4 regions of the Kitasatospora sp. NPDC058170 genome follow, and region 1 is predicted to be linked to each of the others. Evidence: riboswitches for the same ligand, from Rfam matches in the RefSeq annotation. Region 1 holds a riboswitch; each other region holds the start of a gene.
The links. A riboswitch is a leader RNA that binds a small molecule or an ion and turns the genes downstream of it on or off. The one in region 1 is predicted to bind cobalamin.
Positions count from the first base shown of each region.

Region 2: linked by a shared signal. The riboswitch ahead of ACFVVX_RS14140 (FecCD family ABC transporter permease) and the one ahead of ACFVVX_RS29550 (prenyltransferase/squalene oxidase repeat-containing protein) in region 1 are both predicted to bind cobalamin.
Region 3: linked by a shared signal. The riboswitch ahead of ACFVVX_RS07740 (CoA-acylating methylmalonate-semialdehyde dehydrogenase) and the one ahead of ACFVVX_RS29550 (prenyltransferase/squalene oxidase repeat-containing protein) in region 1 are both predicted to bind cobalamin.
Region 4: linked by a shared signal. The riboswitch ahead of ACFVVX_RS30690 (HoxN/HupN/NixA family nickel/cobalt transporter) and the one ahead of ACFVVX_RS29550 (prenyltransferase/squalene oxidase repeat-containing protein) in region 1 are both predicted to bind cobalamin.

Region 1 is NZ_JBHVUV010000030.1:34,507-39,858, forward strand. Features, by position in the region: gene ACFVVX_RS29535 (TSUP family transporter) at 1-261, opposite strand, end outside; gene ACFVVX_RS29540 (rhodanese-like domain-containing protein) at 432-1,805, opposite strand; gene ACFVVX_RS29545 (carboxymuconolactone decarboxylase family protein) at 2,085-2,624, shown strand; cobalamin riboswitch at 2,782-2,938, shown strand; gene ACFVVX_RS29550 (prenyltransferase/squalene oxidase repeat-containing protein) at 3,042-4,817, shown strand; gene ACFVVX_RS29555 (hypothetical protein) at 4,814-5,352, shown strand, end outside.
Region 2 is NZ_JBHVUV010000011.1:8,304-13,655, forward strand. Features, by position in the region: gene ACFVVX_RS14130 (ABC transporter substrate-binding protein) at 1-19, opposite strand, end outside; gene ACFVVX_RS14135 (ABC transporter ATP-binding protein) at 28-819, opposite strand; gene ACFVVX_RS14140 (FecCD family ABC transporter permease) at 819-1,796, opposite strand; cobalamin riboswitch at 1,985-2,104, opposite strand; gene sodN (superoxide dismutase, Ni) at 2,241-2,636, opposite strand; gene sodX (nickel-type superoxide dismutase maturation protease) at 2,822-3,262, shown strand; gene ACFVVX_RS14155 (CGNR zinc finger domain-containing protein) at 3,337-3,921, opposite strand; gene ACFVVX_RS14160 (amino acid ABC transporter ATP-binding protein) at 4,034-4,834, opposite strand; gene ACFVVX_RS14165 (amino acid ABC transporter permease) at 4,831-5,352, opposite strand, start outside.
Region 3 is NZ_JBHVUV010000005.1:3,937-9,288, forward strand. Features, by position in the region: gene ACFVVX_RS07730 (isochorismate synthase) at 1-1,080, opposite strand, end outside; gene dhbA (2,3-dihydro-2,3-dihydroxybenzoate dehydrogenase) at 1,163-1,915, opposite strand; cobalamin riboswitch at 2,261-2,452, shown strand; gene ACFVVX_RS07740 (CoA-acylating methylmalonate-semialdehyde dehydrogenase) at 2,669-4,168, shown strand; gene ACFVVX_RS07745 (acyl-CoA dehydrogenase family protein) at 4,185-5,315, shown strand; gene ACFVVX_RS07750 (enoyl-CoA hydratase/isomerase family protein) at 5,315-5,352, shown strand, end outside.
Region 4 is NZ_JBHVUV010000033.1:2,004-7,355, reverse strand. Features, by position in the region: gene ACFVVX_RS30720 (AAA family ATPase) at 1-496, shown strand, start outside; gene ACFVVX_RS30715 (Fpg/Nei family DNA glycosylase) at 599-1,408, shown strand; gene ACFVVX_RS30710 (DUF3995 domain-containing protein) at 1,456-1,917, opposite strand; gene ACFVVX_RS30705 (RNA polymerase sigma factor) at 2,089-2,568, shown strand; gene ACFVVX_RS30700 (SRPBCC family protein) at 2,565-3,044, shown strand; gene ACFVVX_RS30695 (ArsR/SmtB family transcription factor) at 3,086-3,490, opposite strand; cobalamin riboswitch at 3,586-3,780, shown strand; gene ACFVVX_RS30690 (HoxN/HupN/NixA family nickel/cobalt transporter) at 3,813-4,988, shown strand; gene ACFVVX_RS30685 (M24 family metallopeptidase) at 5,112-5,352, shown strand, end outside.

The sequences.
Region 1 (5,352 bases):
CGCGGCGGCGGGCAGCAGTCCGGCCGCGGCGAACAGCAGACCGGGCCGCCAGAGCACCGCTCCCGCCCGGGCGTGGGCCACCAGTGCGGTGAGCGAGGTGGCGATCACGATGATCAGGCTGGCGGTGGTGGCCCCGGCCGGGCTGAAGCCGAGCAGGTAGACCAGCGCGGGAACGGCCAGGATGCTTCCGCCCGCCCCGAGCGAGCCCAGGGCGAGGCCGACCAGCGCCCCGGCGAGGAGGGCGAGGACGAGCGCGGTCATATCGCGGTGCCCGCCGTCCCGTCCTCAGGCGTCCGATGCGCCCGGGCGGGCGTGCCGCGGCCGGGGCCGCGAGGTGACACAAGCATGGTGATTCCTCAAGGTGCGCCCGTTCCGCCGGCCCGGGTCGGGCCGGGCGGAACGGGGTGGTGCGGCGGAACGGGGTGGTGCGGTCAGGACCGGGCGGGCGGGGTGAGCGTGAGGCCGGCCGCCGCGGCGGCCGGGTAGCCGTCGTCGACGGCCACCACCCGGCGCCCGGCGGCGTCCAGGACGGAGGCGGCGATCGCCGCCCGCATCCCGCCGGCGCAGTGCACCCACACCGTCCCGGCGGGCACCTCGTGAAGGCGCCGGTGGACTTCGTGGACCGGGACGTGCACGCTCCCCTCGATCCAGCCGCCGGCCCGCTCGCCGTCGCGGCGCACATCCAGCACCACCACGTCCTCACCCCGCCCGCGTGCGGCGGCCAGGTCGGCGAACGTCGCCCGCGGGAACGAGGCGAGCGGCACCTCGCCGCCGACCCAGTCGGCGGGCGAGCCGACGGCCGCGGCGGCCGGGCGGTCGATGCCCACCCGGGCCAGCTCGCGCTGCGCCCGGGAGACCTCCTCGGCGCTCCGGGCGAGCAGCGTCACCGGCCGGCCCCACGGGACCATCCACGCCAGGTAGGTGGCCAGCTGCCCGTCGACCTCGAAGTTGAACGAGCCCGCCACGTGGCCCTCGGCGAAGGCCGTGCGGCTGCGCAGGTCCACCACCCACTCCCCGGCGGCCAGGCGGCGGGCGATCTCCCCGGCGTCGGCGCGGCGCGGCGCGGTCAGGTCCAGTGGGGCGGGGCCGGCGGCGTTGGCCGGGCCCATGTGGGCGTAGTAGGCCGGCACGTCGTCCAGCCCGGCCAGCAGTTCCGCGACGAAGGTCTCGACGTCCTGGACCAGCGCCGGGTTGGACGCCTTCTCCACGCCGATCGTGCTGCCCTCGCCGCCGGCCTGGGCGGAGGAGCAGAAGCTGCCGAACCCGTGCGTGGGCATCACCGCGACCTCGTCGTCCAGCTCGGCGGCCAGGCGGTGCGCGGAGGCGTGCTGTGCGCGCGCCAGCTCCTCGGTCAGGCGCGGCTCGACCAGGTCCGGCCGGCCCACGCTTCCGATCAGCAGGGACCCGCCGGTGAACGCGGCGACGGCGTGCCCTTCGTGCTCCAGTACGTAGGAGGTGTGGTGCGGGGTGTGCCCCGGAGTGGCCACGGCCCGCAGCACCAGGCCCTCGTCGATCTCCTCGACGTCGCCGTCGGCGACCGCGACCCGCTCGTACGCCACCGACGCCCCGGCGGGCACCAGGTAGCGGGCGCCGGTCACCCGGGCCAGCTCCAGACCGCCGCTGACGTAGTCGTTGTGGACGTGCGTCTCGGCGACCGCCGCGATCCGCACCCCGCGCCGGGCCGCCGCGGCGATCACCCGGTCGATGTCCCGCGGCGGATCCACCACCACCGCGGTCCGGGGCCCGCCCGCGAGATGGCTCCGGTTGCCCAGGCCTTCGGTCTCCAGGATGTCGGCAAAGAACACGGCACACTCTCCCTCGTCGCGCAGTTACCCCCCGGGGTATCTGGATCCACCGTAACAGAAATACCTGGGGGGGTATTTTTGGGAGGGTGCGACGGTCGCCACACGGACCGGTTCACGCTCGTGCCGACGGAAGGGCCCGCGCTCGTCGGCGGCCGGCCGGGGCCGTCCTGCGGGCCGTTCGCCCGCCGCCGGTATTCAGCAATCCGGAAGATGGTCCGGCTGTCCGGGGGCCGGGAGCATGGGGCGGTCCACAGCCGAACCGCCCGGAGGGAACGCATAGTGCCGCACATCAGGATCGGGAACGACCTGCCCGGTATCAGTGGTCTGATGGTGGAGCGCCCGGATACGGCCGCGCCGCTGAACCAGCTGGCCGAAGCGCTGCTGCGCGGCCCGTCCCCGCTGCCGCGCGGTGAGCGGGAGCTGATCGCCTCGTACGTGTCGGAGCTCAACGGGACGCGGTTCTGCTCCGAGTCGCACGGGGCCTTCGCGGCCGCCCAGCTCGACGGCGGCCTCGACGTGGTGACGGCAGTGAAGACGGACCTCGAAACCGCGCCGGTGTCACCGCAGTTGCGGGCGCTGCTGCGGATCGCGGCCGAGGTGCAGGCGCAGGTCGGCCCGGTCTCGGAGGCGGCCGTCAAGGCGGCGCGCGCGGAGGGGGCGGGCGACGGGGAGATCCACGACACCGTCCTGATCGCGGCGGCCTTCTGTATGTACAACCGCTACGTCGACTGTCTCGCCACCGAGCTTCCGGCGGACCGGAGTTACTACACCGAGGGAGCCGTGCGGATCGTCGAGCGCGGCTACGGCAGCCCGCGCTGACCGGCGGCGCCACCGGGTACCGCACCTGACGCCGCACGACGGTCCTCGCGCGATCCACTGCGCGAGGGCCGTCGTGCCGTGTCGGCCACGGGTGTTGGCGTTCGGGGGGCCGCTGTCCGGGTCGGTGAACTCGGCGGTGTGCGGCCGGGCGACACGTTGACCACGGATTGTGCGCCGTGGTCTGATGAAGCGTTTTTTCCTCCTCGGCAGCAGGGGAAGCCGGTCCGAATCCGGCGCTGACCCGCAACCGTAGGCCTGGTCCCCGAGAGGGGCACGGGCGAGCCGGAATGCCTGCGCCGGGGGTTTTCGAGCAACACGAGCGCCGTCGCGGACTGCGGTGCGATGGTGACGGCTGCCCCGGTACGGGCACGCCGTTCGCTGCGCACGGCCCCGCGTCGACCGACTGGGGAGTGTCCGGTGAAGGTCCGCAGCACCCGTACGAGCGGCAGAGACCGCCGCACCCTGTCCCTCGCCGCGGCCACCGCGTTCGCCGTGGCGGCGGGCAGCGCCGTCCTGTTCGGCTACTCCGGCTCCGCCGCCGCCGACCCGATGGACGAGTGCACCGCGACCTCCGGCGCCGTCGTGGCCGTCGACTTCGGGCCCTGGGGCGGCGGCATCGTGGGCGGCTGCGACGCCCACCCGCCCACCGGGATGAACCTGCTGCACAACGCCGGGTTCAGCACCGCCACCCTCGCCCACGACGTCACCACCCCGCAGCCCGGCGGCCGGACGCCCGACCTCGCCAAGGGCTCCGGCTACCTCACCGCCCCGGCCAGGCTGCTCGACGGCCACTACTACGAGGCCTTCCCCGACTCCGGCTTCGCCGACTTCGGCCTCACCATCGACGCGGCCTTCGCCCTCGCCGCCACCGGCACCGACGACCCCGCGCTGCGCCGGATCGCCGACTTCCTCGACGGGCGCGGCACCGACGGCAGCGGCCGCACCGCGGACGACTGGACGGGGATCGGCTCCGAGTACGCGGGCGGCGGCTCGATCGGCAAGGAGGCGCTGCTGGCCGAGGTCGTCGGCCGGGACCCGCACCGCTTCGGCGGGCAGGACCTGATCGCCGCACTGGCGAAGACGGTCTGCGCCGCACCCAGCCCCGCGCCCGACACCTCCTGCGCGGCGGCGGGCAACTACACCTACGCCACCTCGGTGTTCTCCCAGGCGCTCGGCATCATGGCGCAGCTGCGGGCCGGGGACACCGCGGCGGCCGCCGGCCCGGTCGGCTACCTGAAGGGCCTTCAGCACCCGGACGGCTCCTGGCCCAGCCTGATCCCCGCCACCGGGGACTCGGACGTGGACAGCACCGCGATGGCCGCGATGGCCCTCGCGCTGCTCACCGACGACCCCGCGGCGCAGCAGGCGGTGGACCGGGCGGCGGCCTGGATCGCCGGCCGGCAGCTGGCCGACGGCGGCTTCCCCGGTGCGGCCGGGGACTCCACCAACTCCGCCGCCCTCGCCGTCCAGGGCCTGAGCCTGCGGGCCGCCTCGTACGGCGCGGCGATCGCCCGGGCCCGGGACTTCCTGACCGGGCAGCAGAACGCGGACGGCGGCTTCAACGTCGCGGCCGGGGGACAGCAGGGCTCGGACGTCCGGGCCTCCACCCAGGCGCTGGGCGGGACGGTCGGGACCTCCTTCGGGACGCTGAGCCGCCCACTGGGCGGGACGCAGCCGACCGGTTCGCCCTCGCCGACGGCGTCCCCCACGGCGACCACTTCGCCGACGGCCACCGGCTCCCCGACGGCGACCGCCTCGCCGACCGCGACGACGTCCCCGACCGCGACCGCCTCGCCCACCGCGACCACGTCCCCGACCGCGACAGCCTCGCCCACCGCGACCACGTCCCCGACCGCGACGGCGTCCCCGAGTGCGACCGCCTCGCCGACCGGGACCGGGACCGCCACGCCGACCGGCACCATCCCGACCGGCACGCCTCCCGAGTCCGCCCCGCCCGCCGGCGGCGCCCCCGCCCCCGGCCGGACCGACAACCGCCCGGGCCCCGGCGACTCCACCGCGTACCCCGCGGTCCCGGTCCGCCTCGACGTGCCCGTGCCGTCCGGCTCCGGTCTCGCGAGCACCGGCACCGAGGTGGAGCCGATCGCCCTCACGGCCCTGGCCCTGCTGCTGGCCGGCGGCGCCGCCGTCGCCTACGCCCGCCGTACCCGTTCGTCCGCTGGGAGGCACCGGTGAACCGTTCGACGCTCAACCGGCCGGCCGGAGTTGTGGCCGTGCTGACCCTGCTCGCCGCCGCGCTCGGCCTGGCCGGCCCGGCGGCGGCGGACCCGCTGCCCCTCGGCCGCTGCACCACGAGTTCCGGGGTGGTGCTCGCGGTGGACCTCGCCAAGTGGGGCGGCCCGCTGCTGCGCTCCTGCGGCACCACCCCGACCACCGGGTACACCCTGCTCAACCAGGGCGGCTGGCGGACCGCCGGCACCGGGCACGACGGCCCGGCGTTCATCTGCCGGATCGGCTACAGCGGCTACCAGGGCGGCAAGCAGTTCCCGCCGCCCGAGCAGGAGAAGTGCGTGCTGACGCCGCCCGCGACGGCGTACTGGTCCTACTGGCACGCCGACCCGGGTGAGAACACCTGGTCGTACAGCCAGCTCGGCGCGATGAGCTACCACCCGAAGCCGGGCAGCGTCGACCTGTGGATCTTCGGCGCGACCAACATCGAGGGCACCGAGGGGCGTCCGGCGTACTCGCCCGACACCGTCCGGGCGCTCAA
Region 2 (5,352 bases), on a different contig from region 1:
CAACGGCCTTGGTACGCATACGAGGTCCTAGGGTCGGTCGAGCGGGTCGAGCGGGTCGAGGCGGTCGAAGAGCAGGTGGACGGCGCCGGTCAGCGGATGCCGCACCGGGGTGGCGCGCACGCCGAACACCTCGGCCAGCAGCGCGGGTCGGAGCACCTCGGCGGGCGGCCCGGAGGCCACGATCCGGCCGGCCTCGATCACGTACAGCAGGTCGCAGTGGCCGGCCGCCAGGTTGAGGTCGTGCAGCGCGGTGAGCACGGTCGGCCCGGCCTCCCGGACGAGGGCCAGCACCTCCAGCTGATGGCCGATGTCCAGGTGGTTGGTGGGCTCGTCCAGCACCAGCACCCGCGGCTCCTGGACGAGCGCGCGGGCGATCAGCACCCGCTGCTTCTCTCCGCCGGACAGGCTGAGGAAGCCGCGCCCGGCCAGGTGGTCCGCGCCGGCCCGGCGCAGTGCCCCGGCGCAGCGCTCCGCGTCCTGCGCGCTCGGTCCGGCGAAGGCGCCGCGGTGCGGGAGCCGGCCCATGCCGACCACCTCGGCCACCGTGAAGTCGAACTCGGCGGAGTGCTCCTGGGGCAGCGCGGCGACCCGCCGGGCGGCCTCGCGCGGGGCGAGCGCGTGCAGGTCGGCGCCGCCCAGCCGGACGGCGCCGGCGGCGGGCCGCAGCGCCCGGTAGACGCAGCGCAGCAGCGTCGACTTGCCGCTGCCGTTCGGCCCGACCAGGCCGACCACCCGGCCGGCGGCGGCGCTCAGGGTGATGTCGTGGACCAGGCGGGTCCCGGCGAGGTCGACCGAGACCCGGTCGAGGTCGATGTCCATCAGCGGCCTCCGAAGGTGTAGCCGCGACGGCGCATCAGCAGCAGGAAGCAGGGCACGCCGAGGACGGCGGTGACCACCCCGACCGGCAGTTCGGCGGGGGCGAGCACCACCCGCGAGACGATGTCCACCCAGACCAGCAGCAGCGCGCCGGCGAGCGGGGCGACCAGCAGCACCCGGCGGTGCCCGGCGCCGACCAGCATCCGCGTCAGGTGCGGCACCATCAGCCCGACGAAGCCGATCGCGCCGCTGACCGCGACCACCGTGCCGGTGACGGCGGCGGTCACCACGAACAGCTCGCGGCGCAGCCGGTCGGCGTCCACCCCGAGCGAGGCGGCCGTCTCGTCGCCCATCGCGAGCGCGTCCAGCCGCCCGGCCGAGCAGGCCAGGTACGCCAGGCCCGCCAGCACGGTGGCGGCGGCGATCGGCACCGAGCCCCAGGTCGCCCCGCCGAGGCTGCCGAGCATCCACATCATGGCGCTGCGGGCCGCCTCGCCGCGCGCGGCGCCGAACACCATCAGTGCCGTCACCGCCGAGAAGCCGTAGGACATCGCGGTGCCGGTGAGGACCAGCCGCAGCGGAGTGAGGCCGAAGGCGGACCGGGCGGCGGCGTACACCAGCACCATCGCCAGCAGGGCCGCGCCGAAGGCGGAGACCGACAGCGCCCAGACCCCGAGCGAGGCGAGGGCGCCGAGCAGAAGGACGGCGTTGGCGCCGACCGCCGCACCGGAGGAGATGCCGAGCACGAACGGGTCGGCGAGCGCGTTGCGGACCATCGCCTGCACCGCGACGCCGGTGGCCGCGAGTCCGGCGCCGACCACGGCGGCCAGCACCGTCCGCGGCAGCCGGATCTCCCAGACGATCGCGTACGCGGCGGCCTCCTCGGCCTCCAGCCGACCGCCCGTCAGTCCGGCGCCGAGCAGCCGCAGTACCCGCGCCCAGCCGAGTCCGGAGGCGCCCAGGGCCACCCCGCAGACCATGGACAGCAGCAGCGCCGCGGCCAGGGCGGCGGCCAGCGGTACGACGGGTATTCGGCGGAGCGGTGCGGTCGCTGCGGTGCTCAACGGGGGCGCGCCTTAGCCTCGGGCGGTGGTCCGGGCGGGGGCGGCGGGCCGGGGCATCAGGGTGTGCCGGAGCGCCATCCCCTCGCAGTCCACGGCGAGTTGTCGGGAGGTCAGCGCCCCAGGGCGATCGGGCTCGCGGGGCCGGGGCCCCGCCTACCGTTGCGGGTCAGCGCCGGATTCGCACCGGACTTCCCCCTCGGGACGCCCTGGCAGCATAACAACTGCTCGGGCCGGTCAACCCTTACCGGTGCCGGGGCGGAGCCTCCCGGGAACGTTCGGAAGACCGGGAGCGCCCCGGAACGCACGACCGCCCCCGTCCGGCGGGCCGGAGGGGGGCGGTCGAAGGCGACTGAGCGGCGATCAGGCCTGCTTGGTCTCCCAGAAGATCTTGTCGACCTCGGCGATCAGGTCGAGCAGGGCCTGGCCGGTGGCCGGGTCCGTCGACGCCTTGGCGGCCGAGGCGGCCTTCAGGGTGTCGTTGATCAGCTGGTGCAGCTGCGGGTACTTCTCGAAGTGCGGGGCCTTGAAGTAGTCGCTCCACAGCACCGAGATGTGGTGCTTGACGGCCTCGGCGCGCTGCTCCTTGATGATCAGGGCGCGGGTGCGGAACGCCGCGTCCTCGTTGGCCTGGTACTTCTCCTGGGTGCCCTTCACCGACTCGGCCTCGATCCGGGCCTGCGCCGGGTCGTACACGCCGCAGGGCAGGTCACAGTGGGCGTGAGCGGTGGCACGCGGTGCAAACAGACGAGAGAACATGGGAGTCCTTCCTTAGATCGTCTTCCCGCGCCCGAGATTACCCCTCCGGCCACCGGGTTTCGCGATCGGGCAGTCGGCCTAGGGCAAAAGGCGGAGCCGGAACCGGGCCAATCCGGACATCGGCGGGTGACGGTCCGTACGGCACACTGGGACGCGGCGAGCCGGGAGGAGGAGTCGTGGCGCGGATGGTGCAACCGGAGGGCGGCACCCCGGGGGGTGTCGCCCCGTTCGGGCTGATCGACGTGGCGGGCGACTCGATGGTGCCCACCCTGCGCGAGGGCGACCAGCTGGTCGTCCGGTACGGCGCGCGGATCAGGCCGGGTGCGGTGGTGGTGTTCCGCCACCCGTTCCAGCAGGACCTGCTGGTGGTGAAGCGGGCCGGGGCCCGGCGGCCGAAGGGCTGGTGGCTGCTGTCGGACAACCGGCCGATCGACAGCGACAGCCGCAGCTACGGCGCGGTGCCGGACGAGCTGGTGCTCGGCCGGGTGCTGCTGCGGCTGCGGCCGTGCCCGGCCTGGCTGGCGCCGGGCCGGCGGCTGGAGCGGCTGCTGCTCCGCGGCCCGCTGGCCCGGGTGCCGGGGCTGGCCCGCCGACTCGGGGTCTGGGTGGACCCCGACGAGTTCTGAGGCAGCTCGGGGCCAGGGCGTGTTCGCAAAGTCGCCGCGGACCCGGCGGGACTTTGCAAACACCCCGCACGGACCTAGGAGGCCGCAGCGGCCTCCTGGGCCTCCAGGCGCTTGCGGGCCCGGTACGCGGCGACGTTGGCGCGGGTGGCGCAGCGGTCGGAGCAGTAGCGGCGGGAGCGGTTGGTCGAGGTGTCCAGGTAGGCGTTGCGGCAGGGCGCGGCCTGGCAGATGCCGAGCCGGTCGGCGCCCAGCTCGGTGAGGTGGACGGCCAGGCCCATGCAGGCGACGGCGCTGAAGTGCGCGGTGGCGGTGGGCGAGTTGTCGGCGAGGTGCAGGTGCCAGCGGGGGCGGCCGGCATCGTCCAGGTAGTCGTGCCCGGAGACCAGCGGGCTGACGGGGTACTCCATCAGCAGGCTGTTCAGCAGGTCGACGCCCCGGATCTCGTCCCCCTCGGCGGCGGCCTCGAAGACCCCGCGCAGCCGGGTGCGGACGCCGCGCAGTCGCGGCAGGTCCGCCTCGTCGGCGAGCGCGGCGGCCCGCGAGGAGTCGGAGAACAGGCCGCGGACGGCCTCCACCGAGGTCAGCGAGTCGGTGCCGCGCTCGGGTTCCTCGGTGTTGACCAGCCGAACGGCCAGGTCTGCGTACGAGGCGAGCTCCACGGTGGTCCTTTCAAGCGTTGGTAACGGGCTTAGTGCCTCCAGCCTATTACCTTGGCGGGGCAAACGCAGGGCGCCCGGCAGGACCGGCCTGCCGGGCGCCCAGGGGGTGCGCTCAGAGCACCTTGGAGAGGAACGCGCGGGTGCGCTCGTGCTGGGGGTCGGTGAGCACGTCGCGCGGGTTGCCGGCCTCGACCACCACACCGCCGTCCATGAACACCAGCGCGTCGCCGACCTCGCGGGCGAAGCCCATCTCGTGGGTGACGACGACCATCGTCATGCCCTCCTCGGCCAGGCCGCGCATGACGTCGAGGACGTCGCCGACCAGCTCGGGGTCGAGCGCGGAGGTGGGCTCGTCGAAGAGCATCAGCTTGGGCTTCATCGCGAGCGCGCGGGCGATCGCGACGCGCTGCTGCTGGCCGCCGGAGAGCTGGGACGGGTAGTTCTTCGCCTTGTCGGAGAGGCCGACCCGCTCCAGCAGGACCATCCCGCGCTCCCGGGCGGCGGCCCGGCTCTCGCCCTTGACCTGCACCGGCGCCTCGATGACGTTCTCTATGGCGGTCATGTGCGGGAAGAGGTTGAAGCGCTGGAACACCATGCCGATGTCCTGGCGCTTGAGCGCGACCTCGCTCTCCTTGAGCTCGTAGAGCCGGTCGCCCTTCTGCCGGTAGCCCACCAGCTCGCCGTCCACCCAGAGGCGGCCGGCGTTGATCTTCTCCAGGTGGTTGATGCACCGCAGGAAGGTCGACTTGCCGGAGCCGGACGGACCGATCAGGCAGAACACCTCGCCCTGCCGGACCTCCAGGTCGATGCCCCGGAGCACCTGGACGGACCCGTAGGACTTGTGGACGTCCTCGGCCCGGACCATGGGGCCGCCGGCGACGGCGTCGGCGGGCGTCTTGGTCAGATCGGTCATACGTGACCACCTCCCTCAAGCCCCGGGACCACGTCGGTGCTGGTCTTCGGGGTGGGCTTCCCGGCGAACATGCGCCGCAGTCGCTGCAGCGGGGTGGGCGGGAGGGTCCGGTTGGAGCCGCGGGCGTAGTGCCGCTCGATGTAGTACTGGCCGATGGTCAGCAGCGAGGTGAAGAACAGGTACCAGAGGCTGACCACGATCAGGATCGGGATGTTCTGGTACGTCCGAGAGTAGATCACCTGGCCGGCCCGGAAGATCTCCTCCAGCGAGATGACGCTGACCAGCGAGGTGGTCTTGAGCATCGAGATGGTCTCGTTGCCGGTCGGCGGGATGATCACCCGCATGGCCTGCGGCAGGACGATCCGGCGCATGGTGGTGAAGCGGCTCATGCCGAGCGCGTGCGAGGCCTCGGACTGGCCCTCGTCCACCGACTGGATGCCGCCGCGGACGATCTCCGCCATGTAGGCGGCCTCGTTGAGGCCCAGGCCCAGCAGGGCGGCGACGAAGGTGGGGATCAG
Region 3 (5,352 bases), on a different contig from region 1:
GGCGCCGGCGAACAGCCGCAGCCGTTCGCCGTCGGCCTCGGCGCAGCGCAGGGTGACGACCCATTCGCCGTCGCCGGCGGCGTCGCCCCAGCCGACCACGCCGGTGTAGAGGCCGCGGTCGAAGGGCTCCAGGGTGCCGATCAGCTCCCGGGCCCGGTCGGTCGGGGTGCCGCAGACCGCCGGGGTGGGGTGCAGGGCCAGCGCGAGGTCCAGGGCGCTGGTGGCGGGGTCGCGCAGCGTCCCGGTGACGGTGGTGGACAGGTGCCACATGGCGGCCGTGCGGACGAGCGAGGGCTGCGCGGGGGCGACGAGGTCGTCGCAGTGCGGTGCGAGCGCCTGCCGGACGGCGTCGACCACGAAGGCGTGCTCGGCGAGGTCCTTGGGGGAGCGGGCGAGCTCCTCGGCCCGGCGCCGGTCCTCCACCGGGTCGGTGCTGCGGGCGGCGGACCCGGCCAGCGGGTTCGACACCACGCGGCCGCCCTGACGGGAGACCAGCAGCTCGGGGCTGGCGCCGACCAGGGTGGCGGTGCCGCCGGCCGGCACGGCGAAGGTGTAGCCGTGCGGGTCGCGGTCCAGCAGCCGGCCGAGCATGGCGGGGATGTCGGTGCCGCCGGGGGAGGTGAGCTCCAGCGTGCGGGCGAGGACGACCTTGGCGAGCTCCGGGTCCTGACCCATCAGCCGTACCGCCTCGGCGACCGCGTCCCGGTAGCCCCCGGGCGCGGGGACGGGACGCCTGGTCCACGCGGCCCGCGCCGCCCGGGCGGGGGCGGGGGCGGCGCGGGTGCCGCGGATCGGCTCGGCCCGCAGCACCCGCTCGGGGATGAACAGTTCGGCGGGGCGCCCGGGGGAGAAGGGGATCGCGCCGACCACGACCGGGTCGCGGCCCTCGGCCTGCGCCGCGGCCAGCAGCCGGCCGGCCTCGGCGGGGTCGGGGACGGACCGGTGCACGCCCTCGGCGAGCAGGGTCCGGGTCGGGCCGGTGAGGAAGGCCCGGTCGGCGGCCGGGCGGTAGGCGGCCAGCAGTGCGCTGCCGTCCAGCGGCGCCGCGACGGGGGACCGGGCCTCGGAAGCCGTGGTCATGGTGCTCCGTTCTGCCGGTGCCGGGGGCACCGGGGTGGTGGGACTCGAAGGGGCGGGCGCTTCCGGGCCGCCCGGGTCGGGGTCAGGCCCGCAGGGTGGCGCCGCCGTCGACGTAGAGGTCGTGCATGGTCACGTGCCGCGCGCGGTCGCCGGCCAGGAAGAGGACCGCCTCGGCGACGTCCTCGGGCGCGGCGATCCGGCCGAGCGGGATCCCCACCCGGTAGGTGGCCGGGTCGCCTTCGAGGACCCGGCGCTCGGCGTCGTCGTCGGTCCACAGCGCGCGCTGCATCGGGGTGTCGGTGGACCCGGGCGAGACCAGGTTGCAGCGCACCCCGGAGGCGGCCAGCTCCAGGCCCAGGCAGCGCATGAACATCGTGGTGGCCGCCTTGGAGGCCGCGTACGCGGCCATGTTCATCCGGGGGACGCCGGCGGCGTTGGACCCGACGGTGACGATGCTGCCCCGGCCGCGCTCGGCCATCCGGCGCCCGACGGAGCGGCAGGTGTGGAACACCCCGGTGGTGTTGACGGCGAAGGTGCGCTGCCAGTCCTCGTCGCTGGTGTCCAGGGCGGGTCCGGAGTGCAGCACGCCCGCGACGTTGACCAGGATGTCGAGCGGTCCGTGCTCCCGCTCCGCCTGCTCCACCAGCCGCTCGACGGCCCCGGCGTCCGTGACGTCGAGGCGGTGGACCGAGGGCCCGGAGGGTGACAGGTCGCTGCCCACGACGTGGGCCCCGCGGTCGGTCAGCAGGCGGGCGACGGCGGCCCCGATGCCCTGGGAGGCGCCGGTGACCAGGGCCGTCCGGCCCTTGAACTCATCGGTGGATATCGATGCCACGGGTCACCGCGCCGTCGTGGCGGCGGACTTGCCGGGGGCCCGGCCGGTGCGACGCGGTCTGGGGACGCGGCTGAGGGCGGGTGGCATGGACGTTCTCCCTGAGGTCGGAGCGCGGCGGCTGTCGGACAGGCTTGCGAGACAGTGAGGTAAGGTTAGCCTAACCGCATTGGCGGGCTCCAGCGGCCGCCCCGCCCCCTTCCCGGTCCTGTTGCCGCCCGGGCGCTGTGGCGGGCTGGGCGCCCGACATGACGTTAGCCTTGCCTAAGTGGCATGTCCGGCGGAGGGGTTCAGGCCGGGGAGCCCTTGCGCCTGGGGCTCGGTGGGGGCACGGCACCCTGGACTTACTAGGACGTCCAACTATATGGTCGTGAACCAAGGCCCGCAGTGCAGGGAAGCCGGTGTGAATCCGGCACGGTCCCGCCACTGTGACCGGGGAGCGCGTCACCGCAGTACCAGCCACTGGCAGCCAGCCGGGAAGGCCGGGTGGCGCGCGCTGATCCGGGAGTCAGGATACCGACTGCGGGTGTTCCGTGTTGTCCACGAGGATGGAGCAAACACGCATGGCACCGGTCTGTGTTCCTCCTGGCCCTGGTGATCCTGCGACGGCCGCGGCACACCCGTCACCCTGACGGTCTCCACCGCGCCAGGCAGAACCCGGCACCCCGTGACCCGCCCACCGCGGCGCGCGGCGCCGACCCCTGCCGTGCCCCAGCCCTCGGATCCTCCCGACATCCTGACGAGAGCAGGCTTGTGATGGTCCGTGAGCTCACCCACTTCATCGGCGGAAAGCACGTCACCGGCACCTCCGGGGTGTTCGGCGACGTGTACGACCCCAACACCGGCACCGTCCAGGCGCGCGTACCGCTCGCCGGCCGGGCCGAGACCGAGGCGGCGATCGCCGACGCCGAACAGGCCCAGACCGAGTGGGCCGCCTGGAACCCGCAACGCCGCGCCCGCGTGCTGCTGCGCTTCCTGCAGCTGGTCGAGGCCGAACGCGAGCCGCTGGCCCGGCTGCTGTCCGCCGAGCACGGGAAGACCGTCGCCGACGCCCACGGCGACCTCCAACGCGGCCTGGAGGTCGTCGAGTTCGCGGCCGGGGTGCCCCACCTGCTGAAGGGCGAGTACACCGACAGCGCGGGCACCGGCATCGACGTGTACTCGCTGCGCCAGCCGCTCGGCGTGGTCGCCGGCATCACCCCGTTCAACTTCCCCGCGATGATCCCGCTGTGGAAGGCCGCACCGGCCATCGCCTGCGGAAACGCCTTCATCCTCAAGCCCTCCGAGCGGGACCCCTCGGTGCCGCTGCGCCTCGCCGAGCTCTTCGTCGAGGCCGGTCTGCCGCCGGGCGTGCTGAACGTCGTCAACGGCGGCAAGGAGGCGGTCGACACGCTGCTCGACGACCCCCGGGTGGCGGCGCTGGGCTTCGTCGGCTCCTCCGACATCGCGCAGTACGTCTACGCCACCGCGGCCGCCCGCGGGAAGCGCGCGCAGTGCTTCGGCGGCGCCAAGAACCACATGATCGTGATGCCGGACGCCGACCTCGACCTGGCCGCCGACGCCCTGATCGGCGCGGGCTACGGCTCGGCCGGCGAGCGCTGCATGGCCATCTCCGTCGCGGTGCCGGTCGGGGAGGAGACCGCCGACGCCCTGGTGGCCAAGCTCACCGAGCGGATCGCCGCGCTCAGGGTCGGCGCCTCGCACGACGCCGAGGCCGACTTCGGCCCGCTGGTCGGCCGGGACGCCCTGGACCGGGTGCGCGGCTTCCTCGACGCCGGGGTCGAGGAGGGTGCCGAACTGGTCGTCGACGGCCGCGGGCTGACCGTGCCCGGGTACGAGGACGGCTACTTCCTCGGCGCCACCCTCTTCGACCGGGTCACCCCCGGGATGCGCATCTACCGGGAGGAGATCTTCGGCCCGGTGCTGTGCGTGGTCCGCGCGGCGGACTACGAGGAGGCGCTGCGGCTGCCCAGCGAGCACGAGTACGGCAACGGGGTGGCGATCTTCACCCGGGACGGCGACACCGCGCGGGACTTCACCCGCCGGGTCACCACCGGGATGATCGGCGTCAACGTGCCGATCCCCGTCCCGGTGGCCTACCACACCTTCGGCGGCTGGAAGCGCTCCGGGTTCGGCGACCTCAACCAGCACGGGCCCGACTCGATCCGCTTCTACACCCGGACCAAGACCGTCACCTCGCGCTGGCCCTCCGGGGTCAAGGAGGGCGCGAGCTTCACCATCCCGACGATGGGCTGAGGCCGCCGTGCACACCATGACGGAGGATCAGCGCGCCATCGCCGAGACCTGCCGGGGGTTCGCCCGCGAGCACCTCGCCCCGAACGCGGTGGAGTGGGACCAGAACAAGCACTTCCCGGTCGATGTGCTGCGCAAGGGCGCCGGACTCGGGCTCGGCGGCGTCTACGTCCGGGAGGACCAGGGCGGCTCGGCGCTCGGCCGGCAGGACGGGGTGCTGGTGTTCGAGGGGCTGGCCACCGGCTGCCCGTCCATCGCCGGGTACCTGTCGATCCACAACATGGTCGCCTGGATGATCGACCGCTACGGGAGCGACGACCAGCGCGCCCGGCTGCTGCCCGGCCTCTGCTCGATGGAGAGCCTGGCCAGCTACTGCCTGACCGAACCGGGCGCGGGCTCCGACGCCGCCGCGCTGACCACCCGGGCGGTGCGCGACGGCGACGGCTACGTCCTCGACGGCGTCAAGCAGTTCATCTCCGGAGCCGGCGCCGCGCAGGTGTACGTGGTGATGGCCCGCACCGGCGGCCCGGGGGCGTCCGGGATCTCCGCCTTCGTGGTCGAACGCGACGACCCGGGCGTCTCCTTCGGCCCCAACGAGAAGAAGATGGGCTGGAACGCGCAGCCGACCCGCCAGGTGCTGCTGGACGGCGTCCGGCTGCCGGCCGACCGCCTGCTCGGCGCCGAGGGGGAGGGCTTCCGGATCGCCATGACCGGCCTCAACGGCGGCCGGATCGGGATCGCCGCCTGCTCGATCGGCGGCGCCCAGGACGCGCTGGAGCGCGCCACCGGCTACCTGGCCGACCGGGAGGCGTTCGGCGCCCGGCTGCTGCACGCCCAGGCGCTGCAGTTCCGACTGGCGGACATGGCAACGGAGTTGGAGGCCGCCAGATCGCTGGTGTGGCGGGCGGCCGCAGCGCTCGACCAGGGCGACCCCCGGGCGCCCGAGCTGTGCGCGATGGCCAAGCGCTACGCCACCGACACCGGCTTCGAGGTCGCCAACGCCGCGCTCCAACTGCACGGCGGCTACGGCTACCTGGCCGAGTCCGGCATCGAGAAGATCGTCCGCGACCTGCGGGTGCACCAGATCCTGGAAGGGACCAACGAGATCATGCGCGTCATCGTCGCCCGCGGCCTGACCGGGGCCGCGTGATGGCCGGGAGCGGGACGAACGAGGTCCTCGTCCAGCG
Region 4 (5,352 bases), on a different contig from region 1:
GCACTGGGCCGAGCGCCGACCCACCCCGACCGCGCACATCAGCCTGGACGACGTCCGCGAGTGGGTGCAGTCCGGCTTCGCCAACCCGCAGTCCGGCTGGAACAACGCCTCCGAGGCCCAGTACCGGCTGGCCCGTCGGACCTGCGGCTTCGCCTGCCGCAACTACCTCGCCAACGGCATCTCCTGCATCATCGACGACGCCGTCTTCCCCGACCGCCCGGCGATCGGCCTCGGCGGCTGGAAGCGGCACATCGGCCCCGGGATGATCCCCGTGGTGCTGCTGCCCAGCCTGGACTCGGTGCTCAGCCGCAACGCCCGGCGCAGCGGCAACCGCCGCCTCAGCGACGAGGAGGTGGCCCGGATCCACGGGCGGATGGCGGGCTGGTACAACTCGGGGCTGCCGATCATCGACAACTCCCACCTGGACGTCGCCGCCACCGCCGCCGAGCTGGACCGGGTGATCCTGGCCCGGCTGATGGGGATCCCGGTCCGCTGACCTCCGGCCGATGCCCGGCGGGCCCGCTGACCAGGCCGGAGTGTCGGTGCCGGCTGCGATGATGGACACGTCCTGTCGAACCAGCGGGGGGAGCCGACGCCCGTGCCGGAAGGCCACATCATCCACCGTCTCGCCGCCGAGAACCGCACGGCCTTCGGCGGCCGCCCGGTCCGCGTGTCCAGCCCGCAGGGCCGGTTCGCGGACGGCGCCGCCCTGATCGACGGCCAGGTGCTGGCCGAGGCCGAGGCGACCGGCAAACACCTCTTCCTCGGGTTCGAGGAAGGCGCCTGGGTGCACATCCATCTCGGCCTCTACGGCGGCTTCACCTTCGCCGAGGGTCCCGCGCCCGAGCCGGTGGGGCTGGTCCGGCTCCGCCTGGAGAACGACGAGGGCTACGCCGACCTGCGCGGCCCCAACACCTGCGAGCTGATCACCGGGGCCGAGAAGGACGCCGTCGCCGCCCGCCTCGGGCCCGACCCGCTGCGCGCGGACGCCGATCCGGAGCCCGCCTGGCGGCGGATATCCGGCAGCCGGACGACGGTCGCCGCCCTGCTGATGGACCAGAAGGTGCTGGCCGGCGTCGGCAACGTCTACCGCGCCGAGGTGCTGTTCCGGCTGGGCATCAGCCCGCACCGGGCCGGGCGCGACCTCCGCCGTGCCGAGTGGGACGCCATCTGGGCGGACCTGGTCGACCTGATGCGCGAGGGCGTCGGCGCCGGCCGGATCGACACCGTCCGGCCGGAGCACACCCCCGAGGCGATGGGCCGGCCTCCGCGGGTCGACGACCACGGCGGCGAGGTCTACGTCTACCGCCGGGCCGCCATGCCCTGCCTGGTCTGCGGCACCGACGTCCGGACGGAGGCGCACGCCGCGCGCAACCTGTTCTGGTGCCCGGGCTGCCAGCGGGTCTGACCGGCCTCGGGTGACCGCGGGCGGCGCGCGCTCCGTGGGGGCCGCGCTCAGTGCGGTGCGCGCTGCCCGGCGCCGCGGGCCACCGTCCACGCGGCCGCGGCGCCGGCCAGGCAGAGCGGTGTGTAGAGGGCCAGGTTGAGCCGGTAGAAGGCCGAGTCGGTCGCGGCGCCGATCCCGGCCGCCCAGACCAGCCCCGCCAGTCCGCGCGCGAGCAGTCCGCCGGCCACCGCGCGCGGACCCCAGTGCAGGGCGAGGGCCGGCAGCCGGCGGGCGGTGGCGGGCAGCAGCCCGCCGCGGGCCGCCACCAGCGCGGCGCCCGAGAACAGCAGCCCGGCGAGCGGCAGCACCACCCGCGGGGTGAACGGCACGTCGGCGTTGAGCACCACCTGCGACAGCGTCGCGGTGTCCGGCGCCGGCCAGGTGCGGCCGGTGGCCCAGTAGACGTGCAGCAGCCCGTCGGCGGCGAGCACGGTGGCGATGGCGAGTGCGGCGGTACGGCGGCGGTTCATGACGGCCCCTCGGGTGTCCCGGCAGTGTGTCGCCCCACAGGAGCCGCCCCGGCGGGCGGACGTTCCTGTGGCGAGCGTCACAGCGGAAAGCGGCGGGGGCGAGGGAACGTCCGGCCGCCGCGGCGCCTCTGATCGGACGTGGATGGTCCCGACACCCCGACGGAAACCGCCGTGCTGGTCCGTGCCGCCCAGCGCGGCGACCAGCTGGCCGTCAGCGAGCTGCTGGAGCTGGTCACGCCGTACGTGCGCCGGCTCTGCGGCCCGATCGCGCTGGACGACGGGCCGGACGCGACCCAGGAGGCGCTGATCGCGGTGTTCCGCCGGCTGCGCCAGCTCAAGGACCCGGCGGCGCTGTTCGGCTGGGTCCGCTCGATCGCCGTCCGCGAGGCCGTCCGGCACGTGCGGCGGGTCGCCCGCTGCGTCCCCGCCGACCTCTCCGAGCTGCCCCGCCCCGGCGATCCGCAGCTCGCCACCGACATCGAGGACGTCCTCGCCCGGCTCACCCCCGAGCACCGCGCCGTCCTGGTGCTGCGTGACATCGAGGGCCTGGACGAGCGGGCCACCGCCGAGCTGCTGGGCGTGGCGACCGGCACCGTGAAGTCCCGGCTGTCCCGGGCCCGACTCAGCTTCCGAAGGGCGTGGCAGCAGTGACCGAGCGCATTCCCTGGCCGGTGGCCGGCTTCGACCCGGTCCGCCGCCTGCACGTCATCGCCGCCGCCACCCCGGGCGGCGCCGTCCACGAGGCGGTGATCGACGCCCCGTTCGACCAGGTCTGGGCGGTGGCCGCGGACCTGGAGGGCCGGCTGCCGCGCTGGCTGCCCGACATCCGCTCGGTCCGCCTCGGGGAGGGCCCGGCGGAGGGCCGCCGACAGGCCCTGGTGGTCGGCCACTCCCGCCTGCGCGCCCGCTTCGACGTCGAGCTGACGCCGGGCTGGTGCCTGATGCGCAGCCGTTTCCTGCTGGGCGGCCTGGCCGCCAGGCCCGAGTCGGACGGCACCCGCTTCGCCTTCCTCGGCGCCTTCCGGCTGCCCGGCGCGGGCCCGCTCGGCCGCGCCCTGCGGCCCGTCACCGAGCCGCTCGCCGACCGTTCGCTGCACCGCTTCGAACGCCTGGTCCGGGAGGGCTGAGGCCGCGCCCCGCGGGTGCGCCAGACCGGGCCCGGGGGCGGTCAGCCCGTGGCGGCGGCCGGTCCGGGGCGCCCGGTGGCGGGCTCGTGGTGCTCGGCGGCGGCGCACTCGTCGAGCAGGGGGCGCATGGTGTCGTCCACGAGCCGGTAGCGCACCACGCGTCCGTCCTTGTCGCCGGTGACGGCGCCGGCCGTGCGCAGCAGCCGCAGCGCCTGGGAGACGGCCGGATCGCGCATACCGGTGGCCACGGCCAGGTCGCTGACGGCGAGCGGCCCGGCCCGGTGCAGGGCGAGCAGCAGCGCGAGCCGCCCGGGGTCGGCGAGCAGCGAGAACCGCTCGGCCCAGGAGCGGACGTGCGCGGTGTCGCCGATCGCGGCGATGGCCTCGCAGACCCGGTGCCCGTCGATGGTGCGCTGGCCCGCGCGGTCGGCCGGTACGAGATGCATGGGCCCATTCTTGCAGCCGCCCCGCGCGGCCGGCGGGCTGTGATCCTGGACACCTGCGCAGGTGCGCAGCCTTGCAAGGGTGCTGTTCCGGCCCCTACGGTGTTGCCCGCCGTGGTGTTCGGGAAGACCGGTGACGGACCTTCAGGGGTCCCCAGTCCGGAGCGGCCCTCGCCACTGTGATCGGGGGGAGTCGTCCGTAGCCACGACGCCACTGGGTGCCTCGCGCGCCTGGGAAGGCGGGTACGGACGCCCCGTAAGCCAGGAGACCGGCCACGGCATCTCACGAACGTCATTCCACGAGGTGCTGGAGCGTGATCCCACGATGACCCTGCCCGAAACCGCCGCTGTGCCGGCGACACCCGCGGTGCTGCCGTCCTTCCGCTGGAGGCGGGAGGACACGATCCGCACGGCAGGGCTCATGGGGGTGATCCTGGCCATGCACGTGGTGGCCTTCGGGACGCTCGTCTTCCTGGTCGCCCCGCAGGAGTACGAGGTCGGTACCCAGGTCTTCGGGGTGGGCCTGGGCGTCACCGCCTACACGCTCGGCATGCGGCACGCCTTCGACGCGGACCACATCGCGGTGATCGACAACACCACCCGCAAGCTGATGGCGGACGGCAAGCGGCCGGTCTCGGTGGGTTTCTGGTTCGCCCTCGGGCACTCCTCGATGGTGGTCCTGATGGCCGCCCTGGTGGCGGGCGGCGCCCAGCTGGCCAACACGCTGATGGACGACGAGTCCGCCACCCACAAGTGGCTCGGCGTGGTCGGCACCACCGCCTCCGGGGCCTTCCTCTACCTGATCGGCGCGCTCAACCTGGTCGCCCTGCTGGGCATCCTGAAGGTGTTCCGGTCGATGCGGGCCGGGCGGTTCGACGAGGCGGAGCTGGAGGAGCACCTCAACGCGCGCGGCTTCCTGGCCCGGCTGCTGAACCGGGCCACCCGTTCGATCACCCGGCCCGGCCAGATGTTCCCGGTGGGCATGGTGCTCGGCCTCGGCTTCGACACCGCGACCGAGGTGACGCTGATGGTGATGGCCGGCTCCGGCGCGGCGGCGGGCCTGCCCTGGTACGCCATCGTCTGCCTGCCGCTGCTGTTCGCGGCGGGGATGAGCCTGTTCGACACGCTGGACGGGACGTTCATGAACTTCGCCTACCAGTGGGCGTTCTCCAACCCGGTGCGCAAGGTGTTCTACAACCTGACCATCACCGGGCTGTCGATCGCGGTGGCCTTCGTCATCGGCACCATCGAACTGGTGGGGGTGCTGCACGAGAAGCTGGACCTGACCGACCCGGTCAGCGGGTGGATCGCCGAGCTGTCGCTGGACAACGTCGGCTACGTGCTCGTCGGCCTCTTCGTGGTGGTCTGGGGCGCGGCGATCGCCTACTGGCGGCTGGCCAGGGTCGAACAGCGCTGGACCCCGGCGGCGGGGGAGGGCGCGGTCCTGGCCCAGGCTTCGACCCCGGCTTCGACCCAGGCTTCGGCTCCGGCGGAGGGCTGAGGCCGTCGGCGCCGCCGCCCGCCCGGACCGCGAACCCGGGCGGGGCCCGGGGCCGGGGGCGGCGGCTGCCCGGTCGGGTCTGCTCGGCGGGCGGATCGGGGTGGGGCTCCGTAGGCTCGACGCATGGCTGATGCGTACGCGGGCCGGCGGGAGCGGCTGAGGGAGCACTGCAGTGCGTCCGGGGCCGATGCGGCGCTGATCACCCGGCCGGCGAACGTCCGGTACCTGACCGGCTGCCCGCCGTGCGGGGCGAGCGTGCTGCTCACCCGGGAGCGGGTGGTGCTGGCACTGCCGGACGACCTGCCGCCGGACGACACCGGGGACCGCGCGATCGGTGAGGACATCACCCAGCTGCCGGTGGCCG